DNA from 2 places in the Pseudomonas sp. NPDC090752 genome. Region 2 is predicted to be linked to the other one. Evidence: predicted binding sites of a transcription regulator. Region 2 holds the regulator's gene; the other holds the start of a gene.
What was found. Region 2 encodes sigma-54, which starts transcription at its own class of promoters, with help from an activator protein. Its sites were predicted from a motif close to ANTGGCATNNANNTTGCTNT; they were not measured.

Region 1: the regulator sigma-54 is predicted to act here: its motif matches at 4,935-4,954, upstream of glnA (type I glutamate--ammonia ligase).

What each region holds. Positions count from the first base shown of each region.
Region 1 covers NZ_JBVJLI010000032.1:19,413-26,568, forward strand. Annotated here, with positions in the region: gene ntrC (nitrogen regulation protein NR(I)) at 1-1,390, opposite strand, end outside; gene glnL (nitrogen regulation protein NR(II)) at 1,387-2,472, opposite strand; gene ACZ6YA_RS25590 (chorismate mutase) at 2,737-3,279, opposite strand; gene glnA (type I glutamate--ammonia ligase) at 3,431-4,837, opposite strand; gene thiI (tRNA uracil 4-sulfurtransferase ThiI) at 5,306-6,760, shown strand; gene typA (translational GTPase TypA) at 6,887-7,156, shown strand, end outside.
Region 2 covers NZ_JBVJLI010000003.1:233,402-240,557, forward strand. Annotated here, with positions in the region: gene ACZ6YA_RS06250 (HPr family phosphocarrier protein) at 29-301, opposite strand; gene rapZ (RNase adapter RapZ) at 322-1,176, opposite strand; gene ptsN (PTS IIA-like nitrogen regulatory protein PtsN) at 1,179-1,643, opposite strand; gene hpf (ribosome hibernation-promoting factor, HPF/YfiA family) at 1,656-1,964, opposite strand; gene ACZ6YA_RS06270 (RNA polymerase factor sigma-54) at 2,044-3,537, opposite strand; gene lptB (LPS export ABC transporter ATP-binding protein) at 3,712-4,437, opposite strand; gene lptA (lipopolysaccharide transport periplasmic protein LptA) at 4,438-4,962, opposite strand; gene lptC (LPS export ABC transporter periplasmic protein LptC) at 4,949-5,521, opposite strand; gene ACZ6YA_RS06290 (KdsC family phosphatase) at 5,530-6,054, opposite strand; gene ACZ6YA_RS06295 (KpsF/GutQ family sugar-phosphate isomerase) at 6,070-7,044, opposite strand.

The DNA of each region.
Region 1 (7,156 bases), on a different contig from region 2:
CCAACTCCTTGATCTTGCGGGTCAGAGTATTGCGACCCCAACCCAGCAGCAGCGCGGCATCACGGCGCCGCCCGGCGGTGTGCTTGAGCGCCGTCTCGATCATGATCCGTTCGAAGCTCGGCACCGCGCTGTCGAGCAGGTTCGACTGCCCGCGGGCCAGGGCCTGGTCGGCCCATTGGCGCAGGGCCTGTTCCCAGTTGGTAACCGGTGCGGCGTCCTGCGGCAGGTTGAGCAGCTCTGGCGGCAGGTCGCCGATCAGCACCTCGCGGCTGGAGGCCATCACGGTGATCCAGCGGCAGGTATTCTCCAGCTGGCGCACGTTACCTGGCCAGGGCAGGTTGCGGATGAACTCCTCGGTTTCCGGCTTAAGCAGTTTCGGTTCGACGGCCAGTTCCTGCGCGGCACGACCGAGGAAGTGGCGGGCGAGGGCGGGAATGTCCTCGCGGCGGTCGGCCAGGCGTGGGATATGGATGCGGATGACGTTGAGACGGTGGAACAAGTCTTCCCGGAATTTGCCGGCTTGTACCAGTGACTCGAGGTTCTGGTGCGTCGCGGCGATGATCCGTACGTCCACCTTGACCGGGATATGGCCACCCACACGGTAGAACTCGCCATCGGCCAGTACCCGCAGCAGGCGGGTCTGGGTGTCGGCCGGCATGTCACCGATTTCGTCGAGGAACAGCGTGCCGCCATCGGCCTGCTCGAAGCGACCGCGGCGCAGGTTGGCAGCGCCGGTGAAAGCGCCTTTCTCGTGGCCGAACAGCTCCGACTCCATCAAGTCCTTGGGAATGGCGGCCATGTTCAAGGCGATGAATGGCGAGGCGGCGCGTGGGCTGTGGCGGTGCAAGGCATGGGCGACCAGTTCCTTGCCGGTACCGGATTCGCCGTTGATCAACACGGTGATGTTGGAGTGGCTCAAGCGGCCAATGGCGCGAAACACCTCCTGCATCGCGGGCGCTTCACCGATGATTTCCGGTGTGCGGGCCAGTGCCTGGGGCACGTCGAGGCCTTGTTGTTCCTGGGCATGCTGGTTGGCGCGCTTGACCAGCGATACCGCCTCATCGACGTCGAACGGTTTGGGCAGGTACTCGAAAGCACCACCCTGATACGACGCTACCGCGCTGTCCAGGTCGGAATGGGCGGTCATGATGATGACCGGCAAGCGTGGGTGCTGCTCGCGAATCTGCGCCAGCAGGTCGAGGCCGCTGGCACCGGGCATGCGGATGTCGGAAATGATCACGTCCGGCTGCTGCCGGGCCAGGCGGCCCATCACGCCATCGGCGCTGTCGAAGCTCTGGGTGGTCATGCCTTCCTGTTGCAGGGCTTTTTCCAGGACCCAGCGGATGGAGCGATCATCGTCGACGATCCATACGGTTTCACTTCGGCTCATGAGGCGGTGGCTCCTTGTTCCAGGGGCAGGAAGATCGAGAAGGCGGTGTGCCCGGCGTGGCTTTCGCACTCGATCAGGCCCTGGTGCTGGCTGATGATGTTCTGGGTAATGGCCAGGCCCAGCCCGGTACCATCCGGGCGGCCACTGACCATGGGATAGAAGAGCGTGTCCTGCAGTTCACTGGGAATGCCTGGGCCGTTGTCGATGATTTCGACACGGGCCACCAGGCGGTGGCGCACATGGCCGATGGTGAACTGGCGCATCGCGCGGCTGCGCAGGGTAATGCGGCCCAGGCGCAGTTCGTTCTGCGAGCTGATCGCCTGCATGGCGTTGCGCACGATGTTCAGCACGGCCTGGATCATCTGCTCACGGTCGATCAGTACGTCCGGCAAGCTCGGGTCGTAATCGCGCACCAACGTGATGCAGCCTTGGCTTTCCGCTTCGACCAGGCTGCAGACCCGTTCCAGCACCTCATGGATATTGGTCATGGCCAGGGACGGCAGCTTGTTCGAGCCGAGCATGCGATCCACCAGATTACGCAGGCGGTCGGCCTCTTCGATGATCACGTTGGTGTAGTCGCGCAGGCCGTCTTCCGGCAGCTCGCGGGCCAGCAATTGTGCGGCGCCACGGATGCCACCGAGCGGGTTCTTGATTTCGTGGGCGAGGCCGCGCACCAGCATCTTGGTGGTTTCCTGCTTGCTCAGCTGGGCTTCTTCCTTGGTGATGCGCAGCAGGCGGTCGCGTGGGTGCACCTCCAGCAGCAGCAAGGTATTGCCCTGGTGCAGAATCGGCGTCACGGCGTAGTCGACCGTAATGGCCTGCCCGGTCAGCGAGGTCAGTTGCGCTTCGCGCTTGGTGAACGGATGAGCCTGTTCCACGGCCTGGCGCAAGGAATTGAGCGCCTCGGTCGACTCGGTGAACAGTTCGCTGATGAACTGCCCATGGCTGCGTTGCCCGCTCACGGCAAGGAGCATTTCTGCGGCCGGGTTCATGTACTCAAGACGCAGCTCGGCGTTGAGCAGGAGCGTGGCCGTGGTCAGGTTGTCCAGAAGCAGACGGTGCTGTGCATCGCTGATGGTCATAAGGCGTCGTTGACCTCTTTTGGCGCTTGTCAGGCATGGCCCGGCCATGGCCGGGCACGCGGCGGGTCCGCTGATGCCAGTCTCTGTGCTGAAAATGCAAGAAACAAACCAAGGCTCCGAAAAGAAGCGGAATTCCTTGAGAAAGACCTGTAATTGCGCATATTCGGCTCAGGTTCTTCTGGTGTACCGGTTCACGTGAACTGTTTTGGGCTGCCGGGTCGGATGCTGAGGAGGGTCATGCACCAATATAGAGCATTCTCACGCTCAGCGTTTGGCGCACAGCTGCAGGGTGGCGCGCAGCAGTGCCTGGTGGCGCAACCAGTCGTTGGTACGCTGTGCCAGTGCGTGTGAGAGTTTTCGCTGGCAGTCTTTCGGCTGCTGCTGGTCGAAGCGGCTCAGCTCGTTCAGTAGTGTTATCTGAAGTTTGTCCAGATGCGGCCGAAGGTCTTTCGCGAGATCGAGCCGAGTAGCGGGGGGCCGATACCCGAGCCTCGTCCAGCGGTCGAGCAGGGTGTACTGAACAATCTTGTTGGCTTCGATCTGGTCGCTGAAGAACGCGGCGGCGCGTTCTGGGCTGACGTTGTAGTTGGAGGCCAGTTGGCGTGCTTGTGCCAGCACCTGACCTTCTCGCGCGGTAGATTCTACCGGCAGGTGCTGATCCCACTTGTGTACCGCGACCGAGCTCGCCAAGTTGAGCCGTTGTTCGATGCCGGTCAGCAAGGGCGTAAATTCGGATTCCGAGGATGTGTGTGTCTGGCAGCCGAGCAGGCCGAGTGCAAGGATGAGAGTAATCGGGGTGAGGCGCATCTTGATCTCCTTGTGCGTGGAGACCCGATTGTGAACGGGCAGACAATTTCTGCAGGTAGGACGCTTCCGATTCTCACAAATGGAAAAATAAAAACGGCCTTCAGAAGAAGGCCGTTTTCGGTGAACTCATCGACGCCAGGCGCCGATCAGATCAGCAGCTGTAGTACAGCTCATATTCCAGCGGGTGCACGAAGGTGCGGACCTTGATCTCTTCTTCGCTCTTCAGCGCGATGAAGGCATCGATGAAGTCGTCGGAGAACACGCCGCCCTTGGTCAGGAACGCACGGCCTTTGTCCAGCTCTTCCAGGGCTTCCTTCAGGCTGCCGCAGACTTGTGGGATGTCCTTGGCTTCTTCCGGTGGCAGGTCGTACAGGTTCTTGTCGGCCGCATCGCCTGGGTGGATCTTGTTCTGGATGCCGTCCAGGCCAGCCATCAGCAGGGCCGCGAAGGCCAGGTACGGGTTGGCCGATGGGTCCGGGAAGCGTGCTTCGATACGGCGGGCTTTGGGGCTGCCGACGTAAGGAATACGGATCGAGGCGGAACGGTTGCGCGCCGAGTAAGCCAGCATGACCGGGGCTTCGAAACCTGGGACCAGACGCTTGTAGGAGTTGGTCGATGGGTTGGTGAAGCCGTTCAGGGCCTTGCCGTGCTTGATGATACCGCCGATGAAGTACAGTGCGGTGTCGGACAGACCGGCATAGCCTTCGCCCGCGAAGGTGTTCTTGCCGTCTTTCCAGATCGACATGTGCACGTGCATGCCCGAGCCGTTGTCGCCGTACAGTGGCTTCGGCATGAAGGTGGCGGTACGGCCGTAGGCGTCGGCAACGTTGTGCACGACGTACTTCAGGGCCTGTACTTCGTCAGCTTTCTTCACCAGGGTGTTGAACTTGACGCCGATCTCGTTCTGGCCGGCAGTCGCCACTTCGTGGTGGTGAACTTCAACGACCTGGCCCATTTCTTCCAGTGCGTTGCACATGGCAGTACGGATTTCGTGGTCGTGGTCAAACGGTGGAACCGGGAAATAGCCGCCTTTGACGCCTGGACGGTGGCCTTTGTTGCCGCCTTCCACGTCAGCGCCAGTCATCCACGAGCCTTGCTCGGAGAAGATCTTGAACATCGAGCCGGAGATGTCCGACTGGAACTTCACTTCGTCGAAGATGAAGAACTCAGGCTCTGGGCCTGCGAATACGGTGTCACCGATGCCGGTGCCTTTCAGATACTCTTCGGCACGCTTGGCGATCGCACGTGGGTCGCGATCGTAGCCCTGCATGCTCGACGGGTCGACGATGTCGCAGGTGATGATCAGGGTTGGCTCTTCGGTGAACGGGTCCAGCACAGCAGTGTCGTCGACCGGCATCAGGATCATGTCGGAGGCTTCGATGCCTTTCCAGCCTGCGATGGAGGAGCCGTCGAACATCTTGCCGACTTCGAAGAAGTCTTCGTCCAGGCCATCACGCGCTGGCATGGTCACGTGATGCTGAACGCCCTTGGTGTCCGTGAAACGCAGATCAATCCACTTGACGTCATGATCTTTGATGAGTTGAACCGACTTCGACATGTTGTCCTCCGGATGGTCTAGAGCGCGGTGGGCCGCTGCCCTGGAAAAAGGGTGATGCTGGGCGCGGATAGTCGGCCAAGCTTACCTGCCTCACAAGGGAGCAAATTGCATGCCAGTGCCCGAAAATGGCGAGGGCGGGATAAAAGGGGGCGTTTGCGGGCTTGTGACCCGCAATGGCGGCTGGAAATTGCACCATTAGGAGGCAGAAAAACCTGGCAAGGCACCAAGTTGGTGCAATGCTTTGGTGTTGTGCTGTTTTTGAGGGCCTCATCGCGGATGAATCCGCTCTTACGGGCATCGCGCACGCGTAGGAGCGGATTCATCCGCGAGAGGCCGGCGCAGGCGCTCACAATCCCCCTCCAGCATCTATCTCAAAGCTTCTGACCAAAAGTTGGTCAAATCCTGAGCAATTTCCGCTATAATTCGCGCCCCTCATTTTCGGCAGGCCCTGCGCGCGCTGTTAAACCAATGAAACTTATCGTCAAAGTCTTCCCAGAGATCACCATCAAGAGCCGGCCGGTGCGCAAGCGCTTCATCCGCCAGCTCGGCAAGAACATCCGCAACGTGCTCAAGGACCTCGATCCTGAGCTCGCGGTCGATGGTGTCTGGGACAATCTCGAAGTGGTCACCCGCGTCGAGGACGAGAAGGTCCAGCGCGAGATGATCGAGCGCCTCACCTGCACCCCGGGGATCACCCACTTCCTGCAGGTCGAGGAATACCCGTTGGGTGATTTCGACGACATCGTCGCCAAGTGCAAGCAGCATTTCGGTCACCTGCTGGCCGGCAAGCACTTCGCCGTACGCTGCAAGCGCGGTGGCCACCATGACTTCACCTCGATGGACGTCGACCGTTACGTTGGCAGCCAGCTGCGCCAGCAGTGTGGCGCCGCCGGCATCGAACTGAAAAACCCCGAAGTGCTGGTACGCATCGAAATCCGCAACCAGCGCCTGTACGTGATCCACAACCAGCACAACGGTATCGGCGGCTATCCGCTGGGCGCCCTTGAGCAGACCCTGGTGCTGATGTCCGGTGGCTTCGACTCCACCGTGGCGGCCTACCAGATGATGCGCCGCGGCCTGATGACCCACTTCTGCTTCTTCAACCTCGGCGGCCGTGCCCACGAACTGGGGGTGATGGAAGTCGCCCACTACCTGTGGAAGAAATACGGCAGCAGCCAGCGCGTGCTGTTCATCAGCGTGCCGTTCGAAGAGGTGGTCGGCGAGATTCTCAACAAGGTCGACAACAGCTACATGGGCGTGACCCTCAAGCGCATGATGCTGCGCGGCGCCGCGCACATGGCCGATCGTCTGCAAATCGAAGCGCTGGTGACCGGCGAAGCGATCTCCCAGGTATCGAGCCAGACACTGCCGAACCTGTCGATCATCGACTCGGCCACCGACAAGCTGGTGCTGCGCCCATTGCTGGCCAGCCACAAGCAGGACATCATTGACCAGGCCACCGAAATCGGCACCGCCGACTTCGCCAAGCACATGCCTGAGTACTGTGGGGTGATCTCGGTAAACCCGACCACCCACGCCAAGCGCCACCGCATGGAGCATGAAGAGAAGCAATTCGACATGGCCGTGCTGGAGCGCGCCCTCGAACGTGCCAAATTCATCTCCATCGACCATGTGATCGATGAGCTGGGCAAGGACATCGAAATCGAGGAAGTCAGCGAGGCGCTGCCCGGCCAGATCGTCATCGACATTCGTCACCCCGATGCCCAGGAAGACGCGCCGCTGGTGCTCGAGGGCGTTGAAGTCCAGGTGATGCCGTTCTACGCGATCAACAGCAAGTTCAAGCAGCTGGATGAAACCCGCCAGTACTTGCTGTATTGCGACAAGGGTGTGATGAGCCGTTTGCACGCACACCATCTGCTCAGTGAGGGACATGCCAATGTGCGTGTTTATCGTCCGACATAAGACGCCAGGGCTGTATGGCGGCAGCATCCGCCATCGCCCTCCCGACCGCCGGGCCTGCTGAGCCTTTTACCTTCATATTGGCCGCCTAGACTGGCGGCAACCGAATCCTCTGATCGAGATACAGTTGTGATCGAAAATCTGCGTAACATCGCCATCATCGCCCACGTTGACCATGGTAAAACCACTCTGGTCGACAAACTACTGCGTCAGTCCGGCACTCTGGAACGTAACGAGCTCAACGACGAGCGCGTCATGGACTCCAACGACCAGGAAAAAGAGCGCGGTATTACCATCCTGGCGAAAAACACCGCCATCAACTGGAATGGCTACCACATCAACATCGTCGACACCCCCGGCCACGCCGACTTCGGTGGCGAGGTTGAGCGTGTAATGTCG
Region 2 (7,156 bases):
GCTGAAGCCGCTCCCACAGGAGGGGTTGTCACTCGCCTTCATCGAAGTAGTTGTTGATCAGCGCCACCAACGCCTCCAGGGCATCACTGTCCTGCTCACCCTCGGTGTGCAGGTGAACTTGGGTGCCTTTGCCCGCCGCCAGCATCATCACCGCCATGATGCTCTTGCCATCCACCAGCTTGTCTGGTGCGCGGCCCACCCGCACCTGGCAGGGAAAGCGCCCGGCCACGCCGACGAACTTGGCGGCCGCCCGGGCATGCAGGCCCAGCTTGTTGATGATGGTGATTTCGCGGGCGGGCATCGTGGTGCGGATCCTGTGGGCTAGAGGTCGCGGTGGCGGACCTGGACGTTTTTCAGTGACTGTTGCAGCAATTGGCCGAGACGTTCGGTGATATAGACCGAGCGGTGGTGGCCGCCGGTGCAGCCAATGGCAATGGTGACATAGGCGCGGTTGCTGGCGGCGAAGCGTGGCAGCCATTTGAGCAGGTAACTGGAGATATCGGAAAACATTTCTTCGACGTCCGGCTGTGCGGCCAGGTAATCGATGACCGGTTGCTCCAGGCCGGAATGCTCACGCAATTCGGGCTTCCAGTAAGGGTTGGGCAAGCAGCGCACGTCGAATACCAGGTCTGCATCGACAGGCATGCCGCGCTTGAAACCGAACGATTCGACCAGGAATGCAGTGCCGGGTTCAGGCTGGTTGAGCAGGCGCAGCTTGATCGAGTCGCGCAGTTGATACAGGTTGAGGTTTGTCGTGTCGATCTTGAGGTCGGCAAGGTCGGCGATCGGCCCGAGCAGCTCGCTTTCCACGCGGATCGCTTCGGCCAGCGAGCGGTCGGCGTTGGTCAGCGGATGGCGCCGACGTGTTTCCGAGAATCGCTTGAGCAGTGTGTCTTCGTCGGCATCGAGAAACAGCACATCGCACTGGATATGGCGACCGCGCGCTTCCGCGAGCAGGTCGGGGAAGCGCGACAGGTGGCTTGGCAAGTTGCGAGCATCAATGGACACCGCTACTTTTGGCTGCTGCAGCTCGGTGTTGATCAGCGCGTTTTCCGCCAGCTGCGGTAGCAGGCCGGCAGGCAGGTTGTCGATGCAGTAATAGCCATTGTCTTCCAATACATCGAGGGCGGTGCTTTTGCCGGAGCCGGACCGGCCGCTGACGATGATCAGGCGCATGTTCAGGCCTCGCTCTGTACGTCCAGGACTACCTGATAGAGGGCCTCGCTGCTGGTAGCGCTACGCAGGCGATCGCGCACATCTTTGCGATCGAGCATGCTGGCGATTTGACGCAGCAATTCGAGGTGGGCATCAGTGGCTGCTTCAGGCACCAGCAGGACGAACAGCAGATCGACCGGTGCGCCATCAATGGCGTCATAATCGATCGGAGCGTCCAGGTGCAGCAGGGCGCTAACCGGGCCAGTGCAATCTTTGATGCGGCAGTGAGGGATGGCGATGCCATTGCCGAAGCCGGTGGAGCCGAGCTTTTCGCGAGCAACCAGCTTTTCGAAGACGTCTTGCATCTCCAGCTCAGGCACTTCTTTGGCAATCAGGTTGGCGACCGTTTCCAGGGCGCGCTTCTTACTGCCACCCGGCACGTTCACCAAGGAACGGCCGGGGGTCAGGATGGTTTCAAGTCGGATCATGGATGAGGGGGATCAGCGGGCAGCTGCACCTTGCAGCAGGCTTTGCTGTTTTTCCTTGTGTTTTTTCAGTTGACGGTCGAGCTTGTCGGCCAGGGCATCGATCGCTGCATACATGTCTTCGTGTTCGGCGTTGGCAACCACTTCTCCACCAGGAATCTGCAAGGTCGCTTCGACCTTCTGCTGCAGCTTCTCGACTTTCATGATGACCTGCACGTTGGTGATCTTGTCGAAGTGACTCTCCACGCGGGCGAGCTTTTCAAGCACATAATCGCGCAGCGGCTGGGTGACTTCTACATGCTGTCCACTGATATTGACTTGCATACAGCTTCTCCTTTGTTGCCCGTGCATAAAGAGGCAGGTCTTGCACCTGCCCCACAAACGCTGTGGCACATCTCAGGCGCTACATCAGTCGCTTGCGCTCACTCGACGGTGCGATGCCGAGGGACTCGCGGTACTTGGCGACGGTGCGACGGGCTACCTGGATGCCTTGTGCTTCCAGTAAACCAGCGATCTTGCTGTCACTCAATGGCTTTTTCGGATTTTCCGCCGCAACCAATTTTTTGATGATCGCGCGGATCGCCGTGGACGAGCATTCTCCGCCTTCGGAGGTGCTGACGTGGCTTGAGAAAAAGTATTTCAACTCATAGATGCCGCGCGGCGTATGCATGAATTTCTGCGTGGTCACCCGCGAAATAGTCGACTCGTGCATGCCCACCGCCTCGGCAATGTCGTGCAGCACCAGGGGCTTCATCGCCTCGTCACCGTGGTCGAGGAAGCCGCGTTGGTGCTCGACGATCTGTGTGGCTACCTTCATCAGTGTTTCGTTGCGGCTCTGCAGGCTCTTGATGAACCAGCGCGCCTCCTGCAACTGGTTGCGCATGAACGTGTTGTCGGCGCTGGTATCGGCGCGGCGCACGAACCCCGCGTACTGCGGGTTGACGCGCAGGCGCGGGATCGCTTCCTGGTTCAGCTCGACCAACCAGCGCTCGCTGTCCTTGCGTACGATGACGTCAGGCACCACGTACTCCGGCTCGCTGGACTCGATCTGCGAGCCGGGGCGCGGGTTGAGGCTCTGCACCAATTCGATGACCTGGCGCAACTCGTCTTCCTTGAGCTTCATGCGGCGCATTAGCTGGCTGTAGTCGCGGCCACCCAGCAGGTCGATGAAATCGCTGACCAGGCGCTTGGCCTCGGCCATCCAAGGCGTGCTGGTCGGCAGTTGGCGCAGTTGCAGCAGCAGGCATTCGCCCAGGTTGCGCGAGGCAATACCGGCAGGTTCGAACTGCTGAATGCGGTGCAGCACCGCTTCGACCTCGTCGAGTTCGATGTCCAGCTCCGGGTCGAAGCCGGCGCAGATTTCTTCGAGGGTGTCCTCCAGGTAGCCCTGGCCGTTGATGCTGTCGATCAAGGTCACGGCGATCAGGCGGTCGGTATCGGACATTGGCGCCAGGTTCAGCTGCCACAGCAAGTGGCTTTGCAGGCTCTCGCCGGCCGAGGTGCGGGTGGTGAAGTCCCACTCGTCGTCATCGTTGCTCGGCAGGCTGCTGGCGCTGGTCTGGTAGATGTCTTCCCAGGCCGTGTCAACCGGAAGCTCATTGGGGATTCGCTCGCTCCACTCACCGTCTTCCAGGTTCTCGGCACTGGCGGTGCTTTCCTGGAAACTGTTGTCCTGGACTTCGGTGACCGGTTTGTTCTCGGCGTTGTCCGCCATCGGGTCGCTGTTGTCGAAGTCGTCGCCGTCTTCCTGACGTTCGAGCATCGGATTGGACTCCAGCGCCTCCTGGATTTCCTGCTGAAGGTCCAGGGTGGAGAGCTGAAGTAGGCGGATGGCCTGTTGCAACTGCGGGGTCATCGTCAGTTGCTGGCCCATTTTTAGGACGAGCGATGGTTTCATGGCTGGGGCTAAATACCTTGTTCGCCGGCGCGCATGCGCCATCCACTACACGAGGGCGCCGGAGCGCCAAATTCAAGCAAGTTTTATGCCTTAAATTGTAGCGTTTGCCTAGAGCGCTGTAACAACTTAAGCCCCATCAAGGCGGCAAGCCCGCGCTCCAGGCACACCCTGGGATCAGAGTCGGAACTCGTGGCCCAGGTAGACTTCCTTGACCAGCTCATTGGCCAGGATAGTCTGCGCATCGCCTTCGGCAATCAACTGGCCGTCGTTGACGATGTAGGCGGTTTCGCAGATATCCAGTGTTTCGCGGACGTTGTGGTCGGTGATCAAGACACCGATGCCCTTCGCCTTGAGGTGGTGGATGATCTGCTTGATGTCGCCAACCGAAATCGGGTCGACACCAGCAAAAGGTTCGTCCAGCAGGATGAACTTCGGTGCGGTCGCCAGGGCGCGCGCGATCTCGACACGGCGGCGTTCGCCACCGGACAGGCTCATGCCGAGGTTGTCACGGATGTGGCTGATGTGGAACTCCTGCAGCAGGCTTTCCAGCTCCTTGCGACGGCCCTCGCGGTCGAGTTCCTTGCGGGTCTCGAGGATGGCCATGATGTTGTCCGCCACCGACAGCTTGCGAAAGATCGACGCTTCCTGCGGCAGGTAGCCGATGCCAGCGCGTGCGCGGCCGTGCATGGGCTGGTGGCTGACATCGAGATTGTCGATGCGCACACGGCCCTGATCGGCCTGGACCAGGCCGACGATCATGTAGAAGCAGGTGGTCTTGCCGGCGCCGTTGGGGCCGAGCAGGCCGACGATCTGGCCGCTGTCGATCGACAGGCTGACGTCGCGCACGACCTGCCGCCCTTTGTAGCTCTTGGCCAGGTGCTGGGCTTTGAGGGTTGCCATTTACTCGGCCTTCTTCTTCGGCTGGATCACCATGTCGATGCGCTGACGCGGGGCGGTGACGTTGCCGCCACGACCGGCGGTCGCCACCTGGGACTTGGTGTTGTAGACGATTTTCTCGCCTTCGGTGGTGTTGCCTTCGTTCTCGACCTTGGCGCGATCGGTGAGGATGACCGTGTCTTTCTGCGCCTGGTACTGGATGGTCACGGCCCAGCCTTTCATCTTGTCGGGCTTGGCAGTGCTCTGCTGTTGCTCGAAATAGGCCAGGTTGCCCACCGAGGTGACCACGTCGATGTCGCCGTTGGCGGCACGGGTCATGGTCACGGTGTTGCCTTTGATCATCATCGAGCCTTGGGTGATGATGACGTCGCCGGTATAGGTGGCCACGCCTTGCTTATCGTCCAGGTGCGCGTTGTCGGCCTGGATGCGGATCGGCTGGTCACGGTCGGTCGGCAGGGCGAAGGCGCTCGCGCTTCCCAGTGCTGCGCTCAGGCTGAGCAAAAGGGGGAGGGTTTTAACGAGCCTCATACTGTCCTCTTACGTTAGAGAGCAGGTCCATCCTGCCTTCTTTCAAATACGCTTTCATTCCTTTGCCCGTAGTTGTGCCACCGGCGCCGTCGATTCTAACGGCTTGCTCGGTCTGCGCATATTGCTTCTGCGGGAACACAGTCATGCGTGAGCTGGTAATGATGGTTTCGCGCTGCTTTTCGTCGGTACGGGCAACGCGGACCTGGTCGATCAATTCGACTTCGGTGCCATCGGGGTTGACCTCGGCGCGCACGCTTTGCACGTGCCAAGGGTATTCGGTGCCCCGATACATGTGCAGGTCGGGCGTGGTCACCAGTGTGACCTCGGTGGCCTTGAGGTGTTCGACCTTGGCGGCGGTCATCTCGTATTGCAGCTTGCCGTCTGGCAAGAACTGCACGCTATGGGCGTTGATCGCGTAGTAGTCGATGGCGCTTTCGTCAACCTGCGTCACCGGTTTGTCCATGAAGCTCTCGGGGCTGACATTCCAATAGCCGATGGCCACCAGCAGGGCGGCGATCACCGCGAGCAGCGCAAAATTGCGGGCTTTCTTGCTGAACATGGGTAGCCTTACAGGTAGTTGGCGTTGGCAGCGTCCAGGGTGCCCTGGGCCTGCATGATAAGTTCACAAAACTCGCGCGCGGCACCTTCGCCGCCACGTGCCTGGGTCACGCCGTGGGCGTGCTGGCGTACGAACGGCGCGGCGCTGGCCACTGCCATGCCCAGGCCGACTCGGCGAATCACCGGCAGGTCGGGCAGGTCGTCGCCAAGATAAGCGACTTGCTCATAGCTTAGGCCCAGTTCGGCGAGCAGGCCGTCGAGTACCACCAATTTGTCCTCGCGGCCCTGAAACAGGTGCGGGATGCCGAGGTTCTTGGCCCGGCGCTCGACCACCGGGGTCTTGCGCCCGCTGATGATGGCCGTGGTCACGCCCGAGGCCATGAGCATCTTGATACCCTGGCCATCGAGGGTGTTGAAGGTCTTGAATTCGCTGCCGTCCTCGAGAAAGTACAGGCGGCCGTCGGTGAGTACGCCGTCGACGTCGAATACGGCCAGCTTGATGGCTTGGCCGCGTTGCATCAGGTCCTGGTTCATTTGCACTGTTCTCCTCTACATCACGCCAGCGCGCAGCAGGTCATGCATGTTCAGCGCGCCGGTCGGGCGCTCGTCCTTGTCGACCACCACCAGGGCGCTGATCTTGTGGTCTTCCATGATCTTCAGGGCCTCGGCGGCGAGCATCTCGGCGCGGGCTGTCTTGCCGTGCACGGTCATGACCTGGTCGATCAGGGTGGTATGCACGTCGATGCTGCGATCCAGGGCGCGGCGCAGGTCGCCGTCGGTGAAGATCCCGGCCAGTGTGCCGTCCGCCTCGACCACCACGGTCATGCCCAGGCCTTTGCGGGACATTTCAAGGAGCGCATCCTTGAGCAGGGTGCCGCGTTGCACTTGCGGCAGTTCGTCGCCGGCGTGCATGACGTTCTCGACCTTGAGCAGCAAGCGCCGACCCAGGGCACCGCCCGGGTGCGAGAAAGCGAAGTCCTCAGCGGTAAAGCCGCGTGCCTCGAGCAAGGCGATGGCCAGGGCGTCGCCCAGCACCAGTGCCGCGGTGGTCGAGGAGGTAGGCGCCAGGTTGAGCGGGCATGCCTCTTGGGCGACGCGGGCGTCGAGGTTGGCTTCGGCGGCTTGGGCCAGGGGCGAGTCGGGGTTGCCGGTCAGGCTGATCAGCTGGATGCCGAGGCGCTTGATCAGCGGCAACAAGGTGACGATCTCGGCGGTGCTGCCAGAGTTGGACAAGGCCAGGATGACGTCGTCACGGGTGATCATGCCCATGTCGCCGTGGCTGGCTTCGGCCGGATGCACGAAAAAAGCCGGCGTGCCGGTGCTGGCCAGGGTTGCGGCGATCTTGTTGCCGATGTGCCCCGATTTGCCCATGCCGACCACCACGACTCGGCCCTTGCTCGCCAGGATCAGCTCGCAGGCTTTGACGAAGTTGGCATCGATGCTGGCCGCCAGGCCTTGTACGGCCTCGATTTCCAGGCGCAGGGTGCGCTGGGCGGACTGGATCAGCTCACTGGATTGGCTCATGTCGAAAAGCAATGCCTGATGAAAAGGCGGCGATTATAGCCGCAATGGAAGAAAGCCTCACCCTTTCGATTGCTGTAACAAATGTCATCAAAGCCTGTCGTTGGCCTGAACG